3 regions of the Asaia sp. A2 genome follow, and region 1 is predicted to be linked to each of the others. Evidence: predicted binding sites of a transcription regulator. Region 1 holds the regulator's gene; each other region holds the start of a gene.
The links. Region 1 encodes LexA, which represses DNA repair genes until DNA is damaged. Its sites were predicted from a motif close to TGTTCTANNTANGTTC; they were not measured.
Positions count from the first base shown of each region.

Region 1 (8,110 bases):
GGTTCTCACGAAACCAGGCTGTCACCTCATCGAGAAAAGCCAGCTTGTGGGCAAATTTGTCGTTGACCGCCGGGTCGGGAATGTCGCCGCCCGCCGGGACATAGAAGTCGTGGAGCATGACGGGGCCAGTTGTGGTGTCGATGACGACACCAATATGGCGTGTATCGCTCTTGCCGCACCAATCGGGCGTCGCTTCGATCGGCCTGATGGGATGGCGCGAGAGAATCGCGACCCCATTATACCCCTTCATGCCCAGAAAGTGCTGATGGGCGTAGCCAAGCTCACGCAAGGGGGCTGCCGGAAACAAGGCGTCAGGGACCTTTGTCTCCTGGAGGCAGATGATATCGGGCGCCTGTTCCTCACCAAGGCGCTGAAGCAGGGGCAGCCTCAGGCGCAACGAATTGATATTCCACGTCATCACCCGCATGGCGCAGTGTCCTTCAATTTGGCAGGAAGTGCAGCAAAGCCTCTTGCTGTGCGGCTGCAATAAACCATTTAAACAGGCATGACACCTGCGATTCACAACCAACTCCTTACGCTCGACTCCCACATCGATATTCCGTGGCCCGACCGGGGCGATTTCGCCACCGGGTCACCAGATCGTCAGGTCGATCTCCCGAAGCTGCGTGAGGGCGGTCTCAAGGCTGTCTGTCTGGCCGCCTACATCCCCCAGACTGTGCTTGCGCCGGCAGAGCGGCAGGCTGCCTGGGAGCGGGCCCAGGCCATGCTCAATGTGATCAACGGTCTTTCGGGACCCGGCGTTGCAGTTTGTCGGACGGCAGCAGCTATCAAGGACGCTGTCTCAATGGGCAACGTCGCCATCGTGCCCGCAGTAGAGAACGGTCATGCGCTGGGTGGTGACCTCTCCCGCATCACTGCGTTGGCGGCACTGGGCGTGCGGTATATGACGCTTACCCATAACGGACATAACGATCTGGCGGATGCTGCCATCCCCCTGCCGGCTTTGGGAAATGACGAGAGCCTTCATCAGGGGCTTTCCCCCCTTGGACGTGAAGCGATTGCGTTGATGAATACATATGGGATCGTGGTGGATGTCTCCCATGCGGCCAAGACGACCATGATGCAGGCGACCGAAGTTTCGGCTCTGCCGATCGTGGCGAGCCATTCCTGTGCCCGTGCCCTGTGCGACCATCCGCGCAATCTGGATGATGAGCAGCTTTTGCGGCTGCGTGATACGGGTGGTGTAATCCAGATCACGGCCATGTCCTCGTTTCTGGTTCCCGCTGCCACCGGCAAGGCGGATGTTGCCGATCTTGCGCGTCATGTGCGCTATGTTGCGGATCTGATTGGCGTCGACCATGTCGGCGTATCCTCCGATTTCGATGGCGGCGGACGCATCCAGGGATGGGCCGATGCAGGCCAATCCCCGGCGGTAACCGAGGCGCTGGTCGAACAGGGGTTCAGCGAAGCCGAACTGGCGAAGATATGGGGCGGCAATTTCCTGCGCGTTCTCGCGCAAGCCGAACAGGTCTGAAGGCAACTTCGAACAAAACAGGATCGTTCTAGCCGAAGCAGCCCGGAAATTTGTCCACTTTCAGGGCAGTTCCGGGATTGACTCCCTGTATTTCCAACGTCTTGGCGCTGTTTCTTCGATCCGGATAGGCAAAATTGTTGATTTTCAACATCTTAGCATTAAATGCCCAAAATTTAGGCAAAGCGTCGCAAAGCGCGCCAAACTGCGCCCGTCATCAAATTGTCACGCGATGCCCCACAGACTTATCCACATGTTCCGTGGATGAACTTGTGTTCAGCCTGGGCAATGGTGTCCTGTCATGAAGATCACGCAAACTGACCCCTCTGTTCGTGATGATCAGGCCGTTGATACCGCTGAACCGCCTACCCGCAAGGAGGGCGCAGAGGCCATACGAGAAGCACTGAAAACCATTCCGTTCACGCCCGGCGTCTATCGCATGCTGGGAGAGAAGGGGGAGGTACTGTATGTTGGCAAGGCGCTGAGCCTCAAAAAGCGCGTGTCGTCCTATCTCCGGCTCAACCAGTTGCCGGAGCGGTTACGTCGCATGGTGAGCCTTACGCGATCCATGGAGATCGTGACGACGCGCACCGAGGCCGAAGCGCTCCTTCTTGAGGCCAACTACATCAAGAAGATGAAGCCACGCTTCAACATTCTTCTGCGTGATGACAAATCCTACCCCTGGATCATGCTGACCGAAGGGCATGAGTTTCCGCAGATTACCAAGCAGCGTGGCCGCCCGGTCAAGAATGCCACCTATTGGGGGCCGTTTGCCTCGGCCTGGGCTGTCAATCAGACGCTGAACCTGATCCAGCGCAGTTTTCTGCTGCGTTCCTGCAGCGATGCCGTTTTGTCGTCACGCACGCGACCTTGCCTGCTGTTCCAGATCCGTCGGTGTTCCGCACCCTGCGTAGAAAGGGTGACACCGGGGCAATATGCCGAGTTGGTGGATGAGACGAAACAGTTCCTCTCAGGCAAGAGCACGGATGTGCACAAAACGCTTGTCGAGGAGATGGAAAGAGCCTCTGAAGCGCTCGAATTTGAGCGTGCAGCGGCCATACGTGATCGTATCCGTGGGTTCTCCAGCATGCAGGAATCGGGGATCATCAACCCGGCCTCGATAGGCGATGCCGATATCATTGCGCTCTGGCAGGAGGCAGGACGGACCTGTATCCAGGTCTTCTTCATCCGTAATTCCCGTAACAACGGAAACCGGGCTTTTTTCCCTGATCATGCGGAGGAGGAGAGTGCGGCAGATATTCTCGCAGCCTTCCTGCTGCAGTTCTATGACGACAAACCGCCACCACCCCAGATCCTCCTTAACAGGGACCCTGCGGAGCTCGACCTTGTTTCGGAGGCGCTGAGTCTCAAGCGCGGGCGCAAGGTAGAATTGCTGCAGCCACAGCGTGGCGAGAGGCGCGACGTGGTTCGTCACGCCGAAACCAATGCCCGCGAAGCACTCGAGCGGCGACTGGCAGAGAGCGCTGGTGTCAGCAAGCTGCTCAACGGTGTGGCAAACGTCTTCGGGCTGGCAGAGCCGCCGAAGCGGATCGAGACCTATGATAACTCCCACATCATGGGGCAGCACGCTTACGGTGTTATGGTCGTGGGCGGGCCGGAAGGATTCGTCAAGCGCGCCTACCGCAAGTTTGCGATTAAGGGGCCCGTCACGCCAGGTGACGATTTTGGCATGATGCGAGAGGTGATGGAGCGTCGCTTCGGCCGTCGTGATCCTGAATCACCGGAGGGACGTCTCGAAGATTGGCCCGATCTCCTGCTGATTGATGGCGGGCTAGGCCAGTTCAACGCTGTCAGGGCCGTTCTGGAAGATCTGAATTTGCGGGATATTCCTATCGTGGCCATAGCCAAAGGGCCGGACCGCGATGCGGGGCGTGAGTGGTTCTTTCAGGAGGGGCGCACGCCATTCCAGTTGCCGCCGAATGACCCGGTTCTCTATTATCTCCAGCGTCTGCGCGACGAGGCGCACCGCTTTGCTATCACAACGCACAGGGCAGGGCGCAGCAAGGCTATCAAGGTCTCTGAGCTTGATAGCGTGCCGGGTATCGGTGCCGTACGTAAACGTGCCCTTCTGACGCGGTTCGGCTCGGTGCGTGGCGTCCGTAGCGCCAGTCTGGAAGAGCTCGTGTCGGTATCGGGAATCAATTCAGAGACTGCCCGAACAATTTACGAGTTTTTTCACCCTCAATGATGCGCGAGAAGCTATGAAGAACCACCATGAGCGTCCTATCATGGTGTGCAATTTCATCTCCATGTGTTTTCTGACTTGAAGGCAGCTCCGGGAAAGATTCATGCTGACAGATCTGCCCAATATCCTGACACTGCTGCGTATCGCGTCGATCCCGGTGCTGATCGCTCTGATTGCATTTAACAACGCCTGGACGGACGGGATTGCCTGCGTGCTGTATGTAGCGGCGTGCATTACCGACTATCTGGACGGGATGCTGGCGCGTCGCTGGAAACAGGGGTCGGAACTGGGGCGCATGATGGACCCGATTGCTGACAAGCTGCTTGTAGGCGCTCTGCTGCTCGCTCTGGCGGGATATGGTAGGTTGGAAGACGGCGCCCTGTTTGCGGCGATCATCATTCTTGTGCGCGAGATCATGGTAAGTGGCCTGCGAGAGTTCATGGCGAGCCAACGCGCGACATTGCCCTCCACACGGCTTGCCAAATGGAAAACTGGCATCCAGATGGTTGCCATTGGTTGCCTTCTTGCAGGCGATGCGATGCCCAGGATGATCGGGCTGGGTATGATCTCTTTTACCCAGGTTGGGGCAATCATGCTCTGGATATCCGTTGTGCCCACCGTACTGAGTGGTTGGGGCTATCTCGTTACGGGCCTGGCAAGAATGCTGGGGACCAACACGAACCAGTCATCTGCCAAGGTTACGCACTAGTATTGCGCGCTATACATGTTCTGTATCTGGTGTTGTGAGAAGGACCGTCTTAAAAGAGCCCCGTACACACCCCTGGAGTAGATGATGAGAAAGGCCGCTCTTTTAGCGATTTCTGTTTTGTTGAGTGGCTGTTCGGGGCTCGGAAAATCGCTGCACGATACAGCGACCCTTCCGGGAGCCAATCCCAACATGCCGGAAGGCCTCTCAGAGAACATGGAAAAGGTTCGTGGTCATGCCTATGCAGCCACGCCGCTGGAGCCTGAGGGCGGTGATATCTGGCCGGGCGCACCTCAGCCACTTCCAACCTTGCGTGATGTCATGGCATCGCCAAACGGTTTGCGTGATGCTCTTGCGGATACCAATAGTTATTTCGGGTCCATGACCAAAAGTCATGGTGCCAGTAATGACAGCAGTATCCAGTTGAATGACGGTGGTACAATCGCAATAGGTGAGCATGATGGCATCGTGAATGGAGTGCACCAACCTGCACGACCCTCACTTTCCTCCGCTGTTGAAGATAATGCACATAAATATCTTGCCCCCACCCATAACGGCACGATCGTGATCCCAAATGGTGATGGGACAAATACACTCATCGCGCCGGACGGGACAGTGCGGGTAGTCAAGGAGAAAGCAGCCCGCTGACTAGGGGGAGGCGTTACACCGTCCCCTTATTGTCTAGTCCACGCTTGCAGTGATCTGCGGCGACATTCAGTGTGGTGAAGCCTCGCGGGCACGGGAGAGCAGGGCTGTTTCCGGTCATGAGTAGTCGAGCGCGGAATTGCTTATTCTCAACTGGGTAGGCCGGTACCGCTGACTTGATTCCAGTTGGTTGCATTCATCAGATCCCTGACGATACGTGCACTCTCCGTGCGCAGAGGAGGGCTTACGCGCGGCATTCGATGACGGGCTATCCGCCACTCATGCGCCTGGCCAGCCAGTTGGGTCCAACCCGGCTCACTCTTGATGGGTAATGCATCCCATTTGAACTCCAGGCCAATAAGCACAGCTTGGCACTTGCAATCACGGAAGAAGCGCAAGTTTCGTTTGGCCACAAGGCTCCCTGCTAGAAGACGAATAAAGGAACGGCAGAGAGTGACCTTTTCAGCTCTCATGCGCCACAGGAGGCACTAGAACCGGGGACTCGCCAAGATGCGGAGCAATGGCCCCGCGAAGGGGCCGGTCGTGTGTGTCGTCGTCTCGCAGCTGTGAGTAAGGGAGGATCAGAAGCAGAGCGCATGATCCTCCATCTTACGCCGTCCTGTGGTCGTCTATTCCTGGTTCAGGCATATTGTCTGTAAAGACCGATCAGGACGCCCTGTATTGCCACTCGGCTGCGCGGGAGGATTTGCGTTTCATAGGCTGCATTGGCTGGCTCCAGCGCAATGGATTGCCCTTTCTGACGCAGGCGCTTTAGAGTGACCTCCTGACCGTCCACCAGTGCAACGACGATCTTGCCGTTCTCGGATGTCTCGGCCTGTCGAATAATCACAGTATCGCCGTCAAGGATGCCGGCATCAACCATTGAATCGCCAGAGACTTCGAGAGCGTAATGTTCTCCGTTTGTGAGTTGCGCTGCCGGAATGTCAATCTGCTCGCCCTGATCCCGAAACGCTTCAATGGGAAGGCCTGCGGCGATACGGCCATAGAGCGGTACGCCGACCACCGGGCTTCGCGCGTCAGTCAGGGCCGAAACAGCTGTTTTGTCCTGACTATGCGCAAGGTGTGGATAGCTTGTATCTTCCTGTTTAACCGTTGCGACGGGGATGGGCTGGGTCTCGATGACTGGCATACGCAGAATTTCCAGGGCGCGGGCACGATGATGATGGCGTCGCAAGAAGCCACGTTCCTCCAGCGCTGAGATCAGGCGATGAATGCCCGATTTGGATCGCAGCTCCAGCGCCTCCTTCATTTCATCGAATGATGGTGAAAATCCTGTCCGCTTGAGATAGCCGTCAATATAAAGCAGGAGCTGGTGTTGCTTGCGTGTCAGCATGGGGTCCCTCTCTCCGTGGCGGGGGCGGTGCTCGACCGTAACTGCCCGGAATCACTATGTTCTTATTAAGTTCTCGGTTCGATCTCTTCAAGATATTTTCCCCGGAACATCAAAAATTATCCACCGTTCGAGCGGAAACACTTGACCCGCAGGCGTAATAGAAGCATTTATGCGCCCAGCTTGAAAACGCTGCCGTTCATGTCGCGCGCAGCGACAGATCAGTTTGCGAGGACCCAATGGCCAAGACCAACGTCATCCAGATCCGTCTCGTTTCGACCGCGGATACCGGATATTTCTACGTCACCAAGAAGAACGCCCGCTCGGCGACCGGCAAGATGGAAGTGCGCAAGTACGACCCCGTCGTTCGCAAGCACGTTGCATTCCGCGAAGCCAAGATCAAGTAAGATCGGCTTACGCTGACGAAAAAGAAAAGCGGCTTTCGAGCCGCTTTTTTTGTGTCTGCTCGCTGTTGATCGGCGAGGCTGAGGTACAGACTTTGTGTAGGACCGTAACCCGCCCGGTTGGTGTCTGTCCGTCTTGATGACCGGCCTAATAGTGTAACGAAGTTGGCAGGCGACGTCTCACGGACATGGTTGTCGAGCCATATCCGTCATGGAGATCATGAGGGGGAGTGCAGGTTGGCTGATAAGGCCGCGGTACCCAATCTGGGTGCACAGGTGCTCGTAGAGCCAAGATGTGTCGTCAGAGTTACCCGGAAGTGCGATGCCACCGCGGCACGAGAGCTGGTACTCTATAAAGCCTGCGCCATCCGGCTCTGCCGACAGGGACGGTCGGGAAGGAAGAGGCCCGGACCTTAGAACTATCAATAGAGCTTTTCGTGCGGGCCATACGGGATGACCGTATCGCCATTACGCGCCAGATTGAGCATCGCCCGTGAGCGCTCGTCAAGCATATCAGCGTCTAGGGCGCGTTCGTTCAGGCTGCCGATCCGGCGCTTCCAGACGGCCTGTTCAGCGTCCGCATCTTTTTGGGCCTGAAGCGCCTGATCCATCAGCTTGAGTTGCTGATGATAAGCCTTGAGCCCATGGTCGCCCTGCAGCGCGTTCCAGCCGAAATAGGCTGTAAGCCCGAGAAACAGTGCGGGAGGGACGACGGCGCGTACAAAACGACGGATAGCACGAACGATCTGCACGGGAACTCCATCAATCCAGGCACAAGCAGCTTGGGCAAGACTAGCCTCAGCTTGCCGTCGCTGACAATCGTGTAAACGCAATGAGGGAGAGAATGGCTCTCTCCCTCATGCTTGCGTAGTGCAAAAAGGTTCAGGCGCGCGGAAGGATCGAGCGGCCTGCGTAACGGGCGGCAGTCGCCAGCTCGTTTTCAATGCGGATCAGCTGATTGTACTTTGCCGTACGATCGGAGCGCGACAGCGAGCCCGTCTTGATCTGACCGCAATTGGTTGCCACGGCGAGATCAGCGATGATCGAATCTTCGGTCTCGCCCGAACGATGGCTCATGACGCATTTGTAGCCGGCGCGATGCGCGGTTTCCATGGCGCGGAGCGTTTCGGTCAGTGTGCCGATCTGGTTGACCTTCACCAGCAGCGCATTAGCCGTGTTGCTTTCGATGCCACGCACCAGACGCTCGGTGTTGGTTACGAACAGGTCGTCCCCGACGAGCTGCAGCTTGTGGCCAAGCTTTGCGGTCAGTTCTGCCCAGCCTTCCCAGTCGTCCTCTGCAAGGCCG
Region 1 is NZ_JBXWTO010000003.1:189,275-197,384, reverse strand. It holds gene ACWNRM_RS04300 (exodeoxyribonuclease III) at 1-427, opposite strand, end outside; gene ACWNRM_RS04295 (dipeptidase) at 506-1,495, shown strand; gene uvrC (excinuclease ABC subunit UvrC) at 1,794-3,701, shown strand; gene pgsA (CDP-diacylglycerol--glycerol-3-phosphate 3-phosphatidyltransferase) at 3,802-4,407, shown strand; gene ACWNRM_RS04280 (hypothetical protein) at 4,621-5,052, shown strand; gene lexA (transcriptional repressor LexA) at 5,690-6,403, opposite strand; gene rpmG (50S ribosomal protein L33) at 6,640-6,807, shown strand; gene ACWNRM_RS04265 (FtsB family cell division protein) at 7,227-7,556, opposite strand; gene eno (phosphopyruvate hydratase) at 7,687-8,110, opposite strand, start outside.

Region 2 (8,110 bases), on a different contig from region 1:
CACAAAATACACCCCAACACCCTCGCGGGGTGGAGCAGCCCGGTAGCTCGTCAGGCTCATAACCTGAAGGCCGCAGGTTCAAATCCTGCCCCCGCAACCAAAATCCCCCACATATAGACACAATCCAGACATAGCTCTCAACCAGAGCATAGGCGCATGTACGCGCGCGTATGGCAGGGTATCAAGCCTATCACTTAGCTCGGGACAGCCCTGCGCCAGTTGCCAAGCCGTGTCTTTTTGTAGTCCATATCAATCACATCAAAAGCTTCTGCGATTGCGTTGTGATGTCTGAACGCAAGCCTACCATGATCATCATAGACAGACTGATCATTTATAATCCGAGACAGCCAACGCATCGAAGCGATCGTCGTGACGCCGGGCCCTGTTTCAACCCAGATATTCTCGAAATCGCCGACATGGCAGTAGCGTGTAAGGTTTGCGAATATCCCTTCCAAAATGGCGCCGATCACGGGATGGTTCGGTTGTGTCATGATGAAGTCGTTATCGACACACCAGGGTGACCCAAACGAATAGGTCAGCAGGCAGGAGAAATCCGCCCCCGCCGCAATGCGTGTAACCGGTGCATGCGAACGTGTGTCGACATCCATGTAGATGCCCCCATGTTTGTACAGAGCAGCAATACGCCAGAAATCGGCACGCATGGCTGGATGAAAGCAGCAATCGAAAAGTCTGAGGCCCTCATTGCCATGTTCCTGATACATGAAGGCGCGTGCTGAGGCATCGCAAACCAGCTCGTGCTGGCACTCAGGGTTCATGGCTATGGTTGTTGCGATGCTGCGCTGCACATCCTCGGGTGGGTTTGCAGCATGCCAATACTGGATAATCCGGTACGGGATGGATGAAGGTAACCCGTTATCCTGCCCTGGTGGAACGACCTTGAGCCAGTGACTGTCGACCCCTTCTGCCAGAAGGTCGAAACAGGCCATACGATCCCCCTCGCTAACGCGATGCAAGGCAGGAGGCAGTGATGTTACATCGCCCGGTTTCATATCCTGAACTGTCATCAGCCCCCTGTGCAAGGCGTTTCATCCAATGCTGCCTTGCCCCTCATAACCACGATCGGGGTTATGGACGCCCGATTACTTTCATCGTTCTGCGTGCATACGAGGCTAAATTCAAATCTCTTTTTCGCGTCTTGTTTGGTTGGCTTGCATGGTGTGGTCTTGTACAGGGCCAATCAGATAGTGCTAGTTAGACTGTCGGCGGTTTGAAGATCCGTGTGAACGACGCCATCCGTCGTCACCACCAGTAGATGGTCGCCAACCCACTCTGCTAGGAAGATCTTTTCGAGATCAGCCAGTCCGCGGCGCGACAGTATCGCGATGAGCCATTCTTTCGAGTGCTTGAGCGCTTCCAGTTCCTTCTCCAGAATTTCGCCGCGATGAACCAGGAACTGAGCAGGTTTCTTGGTTTCCTTCTTCATGATGACGCTGACATGGCCGGTCGTCTCGATCTGGGCAAAATCGATATCATCGAAGCTGAAGATGTTCTGCATCCGCAGAGCCGTTGCGACATCCTTGAGGTCGATACGGCTCGCGTTCTCATTGAAGTTCTCAATGAGGAAAACACCATTACGGATCAGGGTGATCGGCTCGCCTATCGTGCGCTTTCTCAGATCAGGGATTTTGCGTGAGAGATAGTTGAAGAGCGCCATGAGCAGGATGCACAGGATGAGCAGGGCGATATAATGCAGGATGGGTAGCTTGTCGTTGTAGAGAATACCTCCGACAACGCCGCCCAGTATGAAGTTACCGACCAGATCGACCGCCGACATCATGGCAATCTGATTGCGCCCGGTCACATTCAGATAGGTGATGATAAGGGAAAACCCGATCACGAGCTTGAGAATAACCCAAAGATAGACAGTGATCACGCGACTCCAGTCCTTTGTTAGCTGCTTGAGATCTTCAAGAATTTTGGGCGCAGCGAGTTGCTCTAATATTGTTACATTAAAAAAATAGCACTTAAAGCACAGCCCTTTTTGCCTGTAGCAGTCAAATCCCTGATTTAAAAAATAACTTGGTTCTTGATTGGCAGATTCAGCCAGTCACCAACTGCCAGTTTGGCAACCAATCTAGTTGTTCCTCATTTGTTCTCATGTTAGGGCGCAATGAAGGAGGGCTGTCATGAGAGAGAACGCCGGGTTGGCTATGTTGCGCGACAGCATCGTGCAGATTGAGCAGCGTTATCAGCGTGGTTTTGCAGCGCTTTACCTACAGACGGGCATGGCTGCTGTTGACGAGGCGCTCAAGGGTGGGCTGCGTCGAGGGGCTGTGCATGAGTTTCTGGGGGAGGGGCATGATCAGGTGCTTTGCGCCCGCCCGACGCGTTTCATAGCGCAGATTCTGGCGCGAAGTGCGGGGCCAGTCATCTGGCTTGTGCCTGCCCTCTCCGAGAATGACCCCACAAGACAACGCGGAGCAGCGCAGGGAAGGGGCGGCAGTTCCGGCTTTACCTCCGCCCCGGTCCTGGCGGGGCTGCGTGATGCCGGGCTGGATGGCGCGCGACTGCTTTGTGTCGAGGTCGAAGCCGCACGCCTGGTCGGTACGATGGAAGATGTGCTGCGCACCAGAGGGGTGGCAGCCGTTGTGGCTGATCTGCCTGAACCATTATCCCTTACAGCCTCGCGTCGCCTTCATCTGGCGGCAGAAAAGACGATGGTCACCGGGTTTGTCGTGCATCGTCACACACAGCCTCTTTCGCCCAATTCCTGCTGGACGCGCTGGCGTATCGGCCCTGCGCGTGCCGATGCGGTCAGGGTGGGGCTGCGCTCTTTTCCCTCTGCTTCGGGGGGGCTGTCCCTTTCCCTTTTGCGACGTCGTGGGGGTGATGCCCTGTTCTGGAGGGTCGGTACAGACCATGATGCGTCGGTTTCTTTCCCTGTGGCTGCCCCACTGGCACACGACACTCTGGCACAAGGGGCATCCCGAAGCCGACCCCGCCAGACCTCTGGCCCTTTATGGTCGTGAGGGCCAGAGCCGGAAGATCATGGCGGTCAATCAGCCTGCCCGGGATTGTGGGGTGGAGAAAGGTCAGTTTCTGGCCATGGCACGCAGTCTTGTGCCGGATCTGGCAACGCATCCCGTCACGCCCGCTGCCGATGCACGCGCCTTGCACAGGCTGGCATCATGGTGCCGGTGCTTCTCACCCCTTGTCGCGGTCGATCCGCCAGATGGTCTGTGGATTGACAGCACGGGATGCGCCCATCTTTTTGGAGGTGAGGTCGCCATGCTGGAAACCGTAAGGGACAGGCTCATGGCGCAGGGGCATGCCGTTCGTGCGGCTTTGGCAGATACGGCTGGAGCGGCTCATGCTCTGGCACGATTCGGCACAAAGGAGCTGCTTTGTATTCCCTCTGGCAGCGTAGCTGCAGCACTCGATTCCCTGCCCGTCGCTGCCTTGCGGCTCGATGACGAGGAACAGTCGCGGCTTGGTCTTCTGGGAATTGGTCGTGTGTCGGATCTGCGTGCCGTGCCGCGTGCTGCGCTGACGCGCCGCTTCGGCAAGGCGGTGCTGTGTCGTCTTGATCAGGCGCTTGGGCACCAGAAAGAAGCTCTGGATTTCGATCAGCCTGCAACAGCCCTGAGCGTGAAGCGCCATCTGATGGAACCAATCGGCACGGCCGAAAGCATCGCGCAGGTCATGGACGTCCTGTGTCAGGATATCGCGACCCTCTTGCAGAAGAGGGGCCTTGGCGCGCGCCGGGTCGATCTGCTTTGCCATCGCGTGGATGACGTGGTTCAGGCAGTGCGTGTGGGAACGGCTGAGCCTGTTAACGAGGCCATGCGCCTGTCCCGCCTGCTTCAGGAGCGTATCGAGACAATCGATCCAGGGTTTGGCATCGAAGTCATGAGCCTGCATGTCGGTCACGCCCAGCCCCGCTCGCCGGTGACAGAGGAAGCCATGTTACCGGAGTCCTCCACAGGGGCAGGCGGGCTTCTTCAGGCAGGTCATCCCTCCGCGGGAGAGTCGCTGGTGGTTCTGGCAGAACGACTACGCAACAAGCCGGGTTTGCGAGCGATCTATCATCTGGCGGAAACCGATTCACCCTTCCCCGAGATGGCCCAGACACAGGGCCTTGCGCCTGTTTCATCGTTGGAAGGCGCTTCGCGGCGCTCAAATTGGCCGCGACCAACCCGGCTTTTTGCACCGCCACGCGCTATCGCCGCGCCAGAACTGACGGACCACGACGCGCCTCAGGGCTTTGTCTGGCAAGGACAGAAACTGCGTGTTTGCGGGGCTGATGGGCCGGAGCGGCTACACGGTGCCTGGTGGCAGCATCCCGCGCAGGCAGGGGCCATACGCGATTACTGGATTGTGGAAACCGAGCAAGGCGATCGCTTCTGGCTGTTTCGTCGGGGTGACGGTCAGCATCCCTGGTCGGGTGACGGGGCGTGGTTCGTCCACGGGCTGTTCTGATGACACAGGATTTTGCCTCTCCTCCGGTCATGCGTCCTGCCGAGCCTCGCGAGATTGCGGAGGCCCTCACCCATGCCCTGCGTTTTGACGGGCGTCGGCGTGTTCATGATGCTGATGAACTGATGGCGACCCTCGTGGCCGAGCGGCTGGTGGCGCATCTGGCGCGCTGCGGTTTCGTGCTCATGAAACGTGCCGATGCCGTGGCGCATGATACGAGCGGGCATCATCATCCCAATGACAGGGCAAAAGGCGAGGGGGCATGACCACGCCGCTTCATGTCACGTCCTATTATTCCTTTTTGCGTGGCGTAAGTGCGCCGCATGACCTGTTTTCTGTCGCCCAGGCCCAGGGGCACAGGGCGCTCGCGCTGACCGACCGCCATTCGGTGGCCGGCATGGTGCGCGCCCATGATGCCGCGTGTCAGAGCGGTGTAAGGCTATTGCCTGGCTGTCGGCTCGATCTGCTCGATGGCTCGACTCTTCTGGCCTATCCTGTTGATCGTGCGGGGTGGGGGGCGCTTTGCCGCCTGTTGACGCTTGGGCACCGCCGGGGTGCGCGGGACGTCTTTTCGCTCGACTGGGGAGATCTGCTTCAGGGGGCACGGGGGCTTGTTCTGGTTCTGCTGCCCGATCAGCCCGATACCCAGGCACAGCAGCAGTTTCAGCATCTGGCCCGGATCGGTGCAGCCAATAGTCAGCCAGTTTATTGCGGGCTTTCGCATCGCAATGCCCCGGGTGACCTGCTGCGCCTGCGGGCGCTGGAGGCACTGGCCGCCTCCTGTGGCGTAGCCGCCGTGGTGACGGGCGATGTGCTCTATCACGCGGCGCGCTGCCATGTTTTGCAGGATGTCGTGACCGCCATTCGTGAGAATTGTACGCTCGATACGCTGGGGGAGCGGCGTGAAAATCATGGTGACAGGGCCCTCAAGACGCCCGGTGCTGTGGCGCAGCTTTATGAGGCTTTTCCCGAAGCACTGGCCCGTGTGTCCGAAATCGAAGCGCATTGCCGCTTTTCGATGGATGATCTTTGCTACCAGTATCCGCAGGAGACTGACCGGTCGGATGAGACGCCGCAGCAGGCCCTTACCCGTTTGGTGCAGGAGGCCCTGCCAAGGCGTTATCCTGCCGGGGTGACGGATGCGGTCAGGCAGCAGATCGCCCATGAACTCGCCTTGATCGGCTCGCTTGATTACGCGCCCTATTTTCTGACCGTGCACAGCATCGTGCATCAGGCGCGTGCGCTCGATATTGTCTGTCAGGGGCGTGGCTCTGCCGCCAATTCCGCCATCTGCTATGTGCTGGGTATCACGGCGATCGACCCCGTGCGTTCCGGCCTTCTGTTCGAGCGGTTCATTTCCGCAGAGCGTCGCGAGCCCCCCGATATCGATGTTGATTTCGAAAGCGACCGGCGCGAGGAAATCATCCAGTGGATCTATCGCCGCTACGGTCGCAGCCATGCAGCGCTGTGTGCCACGCTCATGCGCTATCGCCCCAAGGGGGCCTTGCGCGAGACAGGCAAGGTGCTGGGGTTGAGCGAGGATCTGCTGGGCCTACTCTCAAAATACCTTGCCTCGTCGCTGGGAGATCCGGAACAGCTCAAGGCACGTGCGGCGGAGCTGAACCTCAATCTGTCAGATCGACGCCTGGCGCTGACCCTGCGTGTGGCTGCCGAGCTGGTGGGCATACCACGCCAGCTTGGCACCCATCCGGGGGGCTTCGTGCTGACCCGCGACCGGCTGGATGAACTCGTGCCCATTCAGCCTGCTGCAATGGAGGATCGGCAGATCATCGTCTGGGATAAGGACGATATCGACATTCTCAAGTTCATGAAGGTCGATGTGCTGGGTCTGGGCATGCTGGGATGTCTGCGCCGGGGGTTCGAGCTTCTGGCTGAGCATCGCATCCGCCAGCTCGATATGGGCTCGGTACCGCCTGAAGATGACGCGACCTATGCCATGATCCGCCGTGCCGACACGCTGGGCACATTCCAGATCGAGAGCCGCGCCCAGATGTCCATGCTGCCGCGCCTCAAACCCAGGACGTTCTATGATCTCGTCATTCAGGTAGCCATCGTGCGCCCGGGTCCCATCCAGGGTGATATGGTCCATCCCTATCTGCGACGGCGTGAGGGGATCGAACTGCCGGATTACCCGCAGCCGGAACTCAGACAGATTCTTGGCAAGACCCTGGGTGTCCCCCTGTTTCAGGAGCAGGCCATGCAGGTGGCCATCAAATGCGCTGGCTTCACGCCCGGTGAGGCCGATCAGCTGCGCCGCTCCATGGCGACATTCAAGTTCACTGGCGGGGTCTCGCATTTCAGAACGAAGCTGATCGAGGGCATGGTTGCCAATCATTATGATCGCGCATTTGCCGAACGCACCTTCCGCCAGCTTGAAGGCTTCGGGTCCTATGGCTTTCCCGAAAGCCATGCGGCGAGTTTTGCTCTGGTGGCCTATGTCTCGAATTATCTGAAATGCCACCATCCCGATGTGTTTTGCGCGGCCCTGCTCAATTCGCAGCCTATGGGATTTTATGCCCCGGCTCAGGTGGTGCGTGACGCGCGCGAGCATGGCGTGACCGTGCACGCTATCGATATCAATGCCTCGCGTTGGGATTGCGTGCTTGAGCCTGACCGGGGCAAGCGAACACTGGCCGTGCGTCTTGGTTTTCGCTTTGTGAAGGGCCTGTCGAACGATCACGCGGCCAAACTGATCGCCCATCGCTTTCCGGCCTATGAGTCGCTCGATGATGTCTGGCGTCGTGCTACCATTCCTGTCTCGGCGCTTGAGGCGCTGGCGGCAGCAGATGTCTTTCGCAGCCTCGATCTTGATCGGCGTGCCGCACTCTGGGCCATCAAGGGGCTGGCGGATACGGTTCTGCCGCTTTTTGCCGCGGCCGATCGCAAGCTCAATCGCCCCGGCCCCGAAGTGATCGAGCCTGATTACGCCCCCCGCCCCATGAGCGAGGGTCGTGAGGTCGTAGAAGATTACAACACGCTCGGCCTGACCTTGCGCCAGCACCCGCTGTCGTTTCTGCGTCCGCAACTGGCTGAGCGAGGCATGGTAACCTGTGCCGATCTGCGCCGGTTGCGCGATGGCAGCCGTGTAGTGGTGCCGGGGCTGGTTCTGATGCGTCAGCGCCCAGGCACGGCCCATGGCGTGATGTTCATGACGCTGGAGGATGAAACCGGCACAGCCAATATCATCATCTGGAAAGACCGGGCCGAAGCCCAGCGTCGCATTGTGATTGGTGTCAACGCTGTGGCCTGCCACGGAACGCTCCAGCGTGAAGGAGAGGTCATTCACGTGGTGATGCAGCGTCTGGAGGATATTACGAATATGATGCGCTCTATTGCCGTGTCCGAGGAAGAAGAGGGGGCGGTGGCACCTAGATTGAAGGCGCGGGACTTTCACTGAGATAGAGACTTGTTTCTTCTTTTTGGAAAAAACTAAGCAATCTTTTGGTCTTTCTGTTATCTTCAAGCATAGATTTGGGGACAGGATAAGATAATGAATTATGATCCTGCTGTTTTGCAGAAAATACTGACAATACCGGAGCTGGCGGAATTTGATTTGTCCTTCAAGCCCATGTTCGGCGGGATCATGGGATATGCCGGCGGCAAGGTCTTTGCTTCCCTCTCCAATGTCGGCCTGGCCCTGAAGATGAGCGGC
Region 2 is NZ_JBXWTO010000016.1:57,370-65,479, reverse strand. It holds tRNA gene ACWNRM_RS12690 (tRNA-Met) at 24-100, shown strand; gene ACWNRM_RS12685 (glycosyltransferase family 32 protein) at 195-1,025, opposite strand; gene ACWNRM_RS12680 (DUF421 domain-containing protein) at 1,199-1,894, opposite strand; gene ACWNRM_RS12675 (ImuA family protein) at 2,148-2,990, shown strand; gene ACWNRM_RS12670 (Y-family DNA polymerase) at 2,881-4,440, shown strand; gene ACWNRM_RS12665 (hypothetical protein) at 4,440-4,703, shown strand; gene ACWNRM_RS12660 (error-prone DNA polymerase) at 4,700-7,855, shown strand; gene ACWNRM_RS12655 (TfoX/Sxy family protein) at 7,949-8,110, shown strand, end outside.
Region 2: a site for LexA is predicted at 2,101-2,116, ahead of ACWNRM_RS12675 (ImuA family protein). Genes of this name have one in related genera too.

Region 3 (8,110 bases), on a different contig from region 1:
AGAGACCGCCATCAGAACGATCCGATTTATCGGCTGCGGGCAGGCAAATGCGATCACCTCACTGCCTGATGATCTGGCTGGCTGGCCAGTTCGGGTGCGTCAGGGCGCCCTCGCCGAGAACGTGCCCTTTCAGGATATGCTCATTACGGCAGAGCATTGCCTGTGCCTGCAAGGCAGGTTTGTCCCAGTCCGCATGTTGGTCAATGGAAAGAGTATTTTTTACGACAAAACCATCCCATCCTATAATTACTACCATATCGAGACTGACCCCCACTCGGTCATCAGGGCTAATGGCGTTCTGAGTGAGACTCTCATGGATCAGGGTCATGAACATCAGCTTTATCATCCCTCCGAACCCCTGCCGACCCGGCTGGTCGCCGACTGGCGTTGTGCGGCTGCCCCGCTGGAAACCTCACGGGCTTTTGTCGAGCCGCTGTATCGACACTTTGCCGAGAGAGCCGGATGCGTGAACGACGTTGCGTCCCAAGCTGCAACAACGCTCACAATGGACCACGGCCTATACCTGCTGACCGACGAAGGGAAAGTCATAGAGGGACATTGTGATGATCAGAACGTCATCCACTTCCCCGTCTCGCATCACGTTGGCGCAGTGTATCTGATGAGCCGGGCCAGCAGGCCGTGCGATGCCATTGGCTCCTTCGTCGATGACAGGCGCCTGCTCGGGGTTCTTGTGGGCGCAGTCGTATTGACCGAGGGGGGGCTGTCTGTCCCGGTCACCTCTCATCTGGAAGATGAAGTACTTTCGGGATGGCAGGATGAGACAGGTAGCACGATGCGCTGGACGTGCGGAAACGCTTTTCTTCCCCTGCCTCAAAGGCATTACGAGGGGACATCCCGGCTGTCGGTCCAGATTATCGATGGTGGTCCGTATGTGGTTGCCAACGCGCTTTCTGTCCCCGTAAGACGTTTTGCATGATGCGTCGTGATCGCAGCGGCAGCCAGACTGTTTTCTATTTTCAATTGGCTTGGGCCGGTTAAAGGCCGCGTCAGCGGGCGGGGATCAAGCGGCACATGACATGCCATCCCGTTCTTTGCAGTACTCTCGTCGGCCCTTGCTGGAACCGGCTCCTTCAGCGGTACTGAAGGAGCCGATGATATTTTCTACTTGCCGTCAGAAACCAAGCCGCGATGGGCCAGCATGGGACCGATTTCAGGGTCCTTGCCATAGAAAGCCTTGAACATCGGGCCATAATCCATGGTGTGACCCTTTGAGAGGATCATGTCACGGAAGCGCTGGCCGTTTTCACGTGTCAGGCCGCCATGCGACTGGAACCACGAGAACACATCCTGATCGAGCATTTCGGTCCAGAGATAAGCGTAATATCCGGCCGAGTATCCATTGCCCCAGATATGCAGGAAGTAGCTCGAACGATAGCGCGGCGGAACGTTCGCGACATCGAGACCGGTTTCGTTGAGTGCCTTGGCTTCGAACTGATCCACATCCTGACGCGGCGCATCGGCCGAGAGGCCGTGCCATGACATGTCGAGCTGCGCTGCGGCCACGATTTCACCCAGTGCATAGCCCTGATTGAAATGCGCGGCTTTCTTGATCTTGGCGACCAGTTCGGCCGGCATCGGGGCGCCGGTCTTGTAGTGGCGGGCATAATGGGCGAACACCTTCGGATCCATCGCCCAGTTCTCATTGAACTGCGAGGGGAACTCGACGAAATCGCGCGCAACCGCTGTACCGGAAAGCGTGGGGTAGGTCTGGCTTGCAAACAGACCATGCAGCGCATGACCGAATTCATGGAACATGGTCGTCACATCGTCTGACGTGATCAGCTGCGGCTGGCCGGGCGCCGCCTTGGTGAAGTTCGCTACGTTATAGATAACCGGACGCGTCTTCAGCAAGTCGCTCTGACCCACGAAATTCGACATCCAGGCGCCACCCGATTTGTTGTCGCGCTTGAAATAGTCGAAATACATCAGGCCAAGCGGCGAGCCGTCCTTGTCCTTGACTTCGAAAACCATGACATCGGGGTTATAGACCGGGATGTCCTTGCGGGGCTCGAAGGTGATTCCGTAAAGCTGGTTTGCCGCATAGAATACGCCATCTGTCAGCACGGTGTGCAGCTCGAAATACGGCTTCACGTCGTTCTGGTTGAGGTCGAATTTCTGCTTGCGGACGCGCTCGGCGTAGTAATTCCAGTCCCACGGCTTGAGTGTGAAATTCTGATGGTCTTCACCGATGGCCTTTTGCAGCTCGGCAGCTTCGCGATGCTGTTCGGCCGCCGTTGCCGGCACAAGCTGATGGATGAAGCTGTTCACAGCTGCCGGCGTCTTGGCCATCTGGTCATACAGCGTATAGGCAGCGTAATTGGGGTAGCCGAACAGGGCGGCCTTTTCGGCGCGCAGCTGGGCGATTTCTGCAATCGTCTGGCGGGTATCGTTGGCGTCGCCCTTTTCCGCACGGGTCCAGCTCTGGTTGAACAGGGCTTCACGCGTGCTACGGTCGCTCAGAGAAGCGAGATCGGGCTGTTGCGTCGTGTTCTGCAGCGGCAGGACATATTTACCTGCCAGCTTGCGCCCTTCGGCGGCCTTCTGGGCAGAAGCAACGGCGCCGTCATCGAGCCCGGCGAGCGCCTCTTTCTTGTCCACAACCAGAGCACCGGCTTTAGCGCTGGCAATCAGCTTCTGGTTATAGGCGGTTTCGAGTTTGGAAAGCTGGGTATTGATGGCGCGCAGCTTCTGCTGGTCGGCATGATTCAGCTCAGCGCCCGAATGGACGAACTGCTGGTAGTAAACTTCCAGCAGCATCGCCTGCTCGGCGTTCAGGTTCAGCTTGGCGCGGTTGTCATAAAGGGTTTTGACGCGGTGGAAGAGCTTGGGATTGAGATAGATCTCATCCTGATGCTGGCTGAGCTTGGGCGCTTCCTTGCTGTCGATAGCGTCCATGGCGTCGTCCTTGTCCGCCGAGTAGACACCGTAGAACACGCTCTGGGCGCGGTTCAGCAACTGGCCCGAACGCTCCATGGCGACAATGGTATTGTCGAAGGTCGGCGCAGCCTTGTTATTGGCGATCGCCTGCATTTCCTTCAGCTGGTCGGCCATGCCCTTTTCAAAGGCCGGCACGTAATCACTGTCCTTGATCTTGTCGAAGGGGGGCGCCTGATAGGGCAGCGGGCTTGCCTGAAACAGCGGGTTGGCAGGGGCAGCCAGCGCTGTGGAAGACAGAAGGGGAAGGGCAACAGCTGCCAGAGCCGCAGCGTGTCTGAAAACGGGCATGAACAAGGATCCTACGATCGTAACATGATATGTTACCGTAGGAAGGAAACGAAGAGGCGTCAAACCGCCTGCATGATGTTCCGCTAACGTACCGGATTATCCTGCTCACCGGGAAGGTCCTGCTCATCATCATCCAGCACGCGGATCGGGCCGCCGCGCAGAAGATCCTGCAGAACAGCCTGCACGGCCCCGGAGCGTGAGAGGGGAATGTCCAGCGAGAGCGTGGCTCCGGTCTCATCGAAATAGCAGCTCTCCTGGGTCGCCTCCCACTCCGCCAGTCTGGCCTGAACGATGGGCAGCAGGCTGAACGAGGCATGAAAGCCAAGACGTTGCATGGGCACGATCTCAACCGCCTCGCCCTGTTTCAGGCAGGAAGCCGCTGCCCCGCCATAGGCGCGCACGAGACCGCCAGCGCCCAGCTTGATGCCACCGAACCAGCGCACGACAATGATCGCCACCCGGTCGAATTCCTGTGAGTCGATGGCCTGCAGAATGGGGCGTCCCGCCGTGCCACCCGGCTCGCCATCATCGAAGCTGCGATACCGCCCACCGATGCGCCATGCCCAGCAATTATGAGTGGCGTCTGGCACACGCACGCGCTCGAAAAAAGCCAGTGCCTCGGCTTCATGGGCAATCGGCGCAGCATAGACACGAAACAGGCTCTTCTTGACCACAGTGTCCTGCTGCGTTTCAGCCACCAGTGTTCGGGTCATGCGTCCTCAATCCTGCCTCGCCCTTTTCGGGTTCTGAGTTGCGGTTCTTCTTCGGTCAGGAAGCAGGCCTGAACAGGTTTTGCAAGGGCGGTGGGAAAAGGTGTGTCGCGGTCCTGCTCGGGCCACATGATCGTGGCTTTTCAAAAATCTCGTGCTTATGAGGTTGCCTCTGCCATAACGCCGACCCTGGCGCGGTGATTGCGCACGAGGCCTGGAGAGGAGCGGGTGCCCCGGTTACCGGGCAGTCTTTTGCACTTGTTCGGCACATCCTATGCGGACGCTCATTGCCTGACGGCTCAGGACGATGCGCTTACTCGTCAAGCGGCTGGAACAGCTCCACCAGATCGTTCAGATGACCGATTTCTTTCAGCGCCAGACCTTCATGAGGTTTCGGGCGTGCGCCTCCGCTGGCTACACGCCGGGGGAGAATGGCCTGTGCGAAGCCAAGTTTCTGGGCTTCCTTGAGGCGAAGATCCGTTTGCGAGACCTGACGCACCTCACCAGACAGCCCGACCTCGCCGAAATAGGTTGAGCCCGCCGATGTCGGTACGCCCGTCGCGGCCGAGATCAATGCAGCTGCAACCGCCATATCGCAGGCGGGCTCACTGATCCGCAGGCCGCCCGCAATGTTGAGATGCACATCCATTCCAGCCATCTTGAGGCCGCAGCGGGCTTCAAGAACAGCCAGAAGCATGTTGAGCCGCGCCGTTTCCCATCCGACCACCGCACGTCTGGCTGCCCCTTCACCGGCCTTGGGCGAGACAAGGGCCTGAATTTCCAGCAGGACGGGGCGTGTGCCCTCCATGCCAGCAAAAACCGCCGATCCCGCAATATTGCCGCGCCGCTCTGCCAGAAACAGGGCCGATGGGTTGGGGACTTCCGTCAGCCCTGTATCGGTCATGGCGAACACGCCAATTTCGTCTGTCGCACCAAAGCGGTTCTTGGCGGCACGAAGGATGCGGAACTGGTGACCGCGATCGCCTTCGAAATACATGACCGCATCGACCATGTGTTCGAGCACGCGTGGGCCTGCCAACGCGCCTTCCTTGGTGACATGACCGACCAGAACGAGCGAGAACCCGACCGTCTTGGCCAGTCGGATCAGCTCGAAAGCGCAGGCGCGCACCTGAGCGACAGAGCCCGGCGCGCTCTCGATCGTCTCGAGCCACATGGTCTGGATCGAGTCGATAACCACCACATGATGAACGCGGTCCTGCTCCAGCGAACCCGCAATTTCGGACACATTGATACTGGCTGCCAGATCGAGCGTCGGCGCATCGAGTTTCAGGCGGCGCGCGCGCAGGCGTATCTGGTCCACCGCTTCTTCGCCCGACACATACAGAACGCGCCGGCCTGCCTGCGCCAAAGCACAGGTGGCCTGAAGCAGGAGCGTGGATTTGCCAATGCCCGGATCACCGCCCACCAGCACAACAGAGGCCGGAACGAGACCGCCGCCAAGCACACGATCGAATTCGGCAATCGAGGTCTGGATGCGTGGCGGGGGAGTAAGATCGCCATCCAGATGCATGAGCGTGAGGCGACCGGCGCGCTTGCGTGTTTCACGACTGGTAGGCTCGACGGCCTCTTCAACGATGGTGTTCCACTCGCCACAGGCATCGCAGCGACCCGACCATTTGCTGGTGACTGCCCCACAGGCCTGACATACGAAACGGGCTGTGGGACGCTTGGCCATGAGGAACATCTTCCGGTCTGGGGTTCAGATCGGAAGATAGGGCAGATGGGGAAACATAACAAGAACGGGGAGGAGGTTCTTCTTTTTCCGAGGAGAAAGAAGCAAAAAGACTCTCAGATTCTAGTCAGAGAAAAAGCGGGGGGTTTGATCCCCTTTACGAGAAAGAGTTTTTTGGTTCTTTTTTGCAAAAAAGAACGCCCCTTTGTCCCCTAACGCCGCAATTCCATCCCGATCGGCCCATCCTTGCGGCCATGGGTAAACTGATCGACCATCGCGTTTCCGCTGTTCATCAGTTCTGACGCCAGCCCCTGCCAGACCAGTTTGCCGTGATAGAGCATAGCCGCCCGGTCGCCGATACGCTGCGCCGAGGCCATGTCATGGGTGATGGCGACGGCGGTTGAGCCAAGGCGTTTGACGCAATCCACGATCAGCCCGTCAATCACAGCCCCCATGATGGGGTCGAGGCCGGTTGTCGGCTCGTCAAAGAACAGGATGTTGGGTGTGCCTGCAATGGCGCGGGCAAGCCCCACGCGCTTTTGCATACCGCCCGACAGCTCGGAAGGCGCGAGTGCCCCTACCGAGGGATCGAGCCCGACCTGTTTGAGAATATCACCGGCCTGGGCACGGGCTTGTGCCGCGCTCAAGCGATGAGTCTTGCCGCGGCCTTTGGCGCGCAGGCCGAACACGATGTTATCGGCCACGCTCATGCTGTCGAACAGCGCAGCATTCTGGAACAGCATGCCAATCTGCTCGACAAGGGCATCGCGTCGTGCGGGGGGGGCGGTAAGCACGTTCTCGCCGTCGATCTCGATCGTGCCGGAATCCGGGGTGATCAGACCGAGGATGCAGCGCAGAAGCACCGATTTTCCACTGCCTGAACCACCGATAATCACCATTGACGTTCCGGCTTCGACATCGAGGTCGATGCCATCCAGTACGGTTTTGGAGCCGAAGGATTTGGTCAGGCCGCGAATGCGGATCTTGGGCAGGGCGCTCATTGGGCGAAGAACAGATCCGTCAGGAGGTAATCGAAAGCGAGAAGCAGGATCGAGGCGGCTACGACCGCTGCCGTGGTGGCCGATCCCACACCCTCGGCGCCGCCACGGCTGGTATAGCCATGATAGCAGCCCATCAGGCTGATGATGAACCCGAACACTGCCGCCTTGGAAAGACCGACCAGCACGTCCAGCGGCTTGAGCGCGTTGAACGTGGCGATAATGTAGTTCTGCGGGTCAAAGCCGAGCTTGGAAACCGAAACGGTAAAGCCGCCGAGCACGCCCAGAATATCGGCAATAAGCACCAGAAAGGGCAGGGCCAGCGTACCAGCCAGAAGGCGCGGCGTAACCAGATACTTCATCGGGTCGGTCGAAAGGGTTCGCAGCGCGTCGATCTGGTCGGTGACGCGCATGGTGCCGATCTCGGCTGACATGGCCGCACCGACGCGGCCCGCCACCATCAGACCGGCCAGAACCGGGCCAAGTTCACGCACCACGGCCAGAACGACGATGCCTGCGATGGCGCTCTGCACATGGTACTGGGCAAAGCCCGCATAGGACTGAAGCGCGATCACGCCGCCGGAGAAAATCGCGGTCAGCGCCACGACTGGCAGCGAATAGAAGGCGATTTCAATCAGACTGTTGAAGAATACGCCCCAGTAGAAGGGCGGTCGCAGCAGATGCGACAGGCCTGCCAGGGCAAAAAGCGCCAGAGCACCAGCCTTGCGCACGATGCCGAGAAAGGCACGCCCGATGGCCGCAACGGGATCGAGTAGGAAATTCACGGTCAGCAGCTGCCATCAGGGAAGGTCATGCTTCAAGCCCTAGCCTGCCTGACGCGCTACGTCAAAGCCCTCTGTGACGCAAGGATGCACCCCGATCGTCTGCCTTTCTGCGCATGGCAGTTGCAACAAACCGGATTGGGGAGACGGGGTGTGAGAGGGCGGAATTCCGCCAGCCCTCTCACGTGCTTCCGGACAGTAGGGCATGTGCGTCAGAAGGGGCGGTCAGGCTCCGTTCTGACGGCGGTCCAAATCGCGGAACTGGGTATGCAGGTGGAAGTCGCGCGAGGTGACGCAGGTCTCGACGGCCCCTACACGCCTGTCGAGTTTTTGCAGACGCTCTGTCAGATCAAGCAACTGCGGAAGCTGGGTTTGTGGCATCGGGTCTGACACGCGGGTCATGAGCGACAGAAGGAAAGGCTCGACCTTGCGGGCAAGCGCCGGATGATGGCTCTGAAGGGCCGCGATGATCTTCGGGATGAGACGCCGACGCATCAAGGCAATGGCCAGCACAGCCAGCGCAACCAGCCCGGAGACCATTCCGCTGTCATCGGACAACATAGGGAGGCTCAGCCCGGATTTGCCTGAGCTGGAGGGCGTATGTTGCGTGCTGACATGGGTCGCCCCCGACGTGACTGGCGCTTCCGGTGGCTCGGGAGGTTCTGGTGGCTCTGGAGGCTC
Region 3 is NZ_JBXWTO010000008.1:1,088-9,197, forward strand. It holds gene ACWNRM_RS08315 (Hint domain-containing protein) at 1-937, shown strand, start outside; gene ACWNRM_RS08320 (M3 family metallopeptidase) at 1,123-3,246, opposite strand; gene ACWNRM_RS08325 (IMPACT family protein) at 3,330-3,959, opposite strand; gene radA (DNA repair protein RadA) at 4,270-5,652, opposite strand; gene ACWNRM_RS08335 (ABC transporter ATP-binding protein) at 5,862-6,650, opposite strand; gene ACWNRM_RS08340 (MlaE family ABC transporter permease) at 6,647-7,432, opposite strand; gene ACWNRM_RS08345 (head GIN domain-containing protein) at 7,655-8,110, opposite strand, start outside.
Region 3: a site for LexA is predicted at 5,704-5,719, ahead of radA (DNA repair protein RadA). Genes of this name have one in related genera too.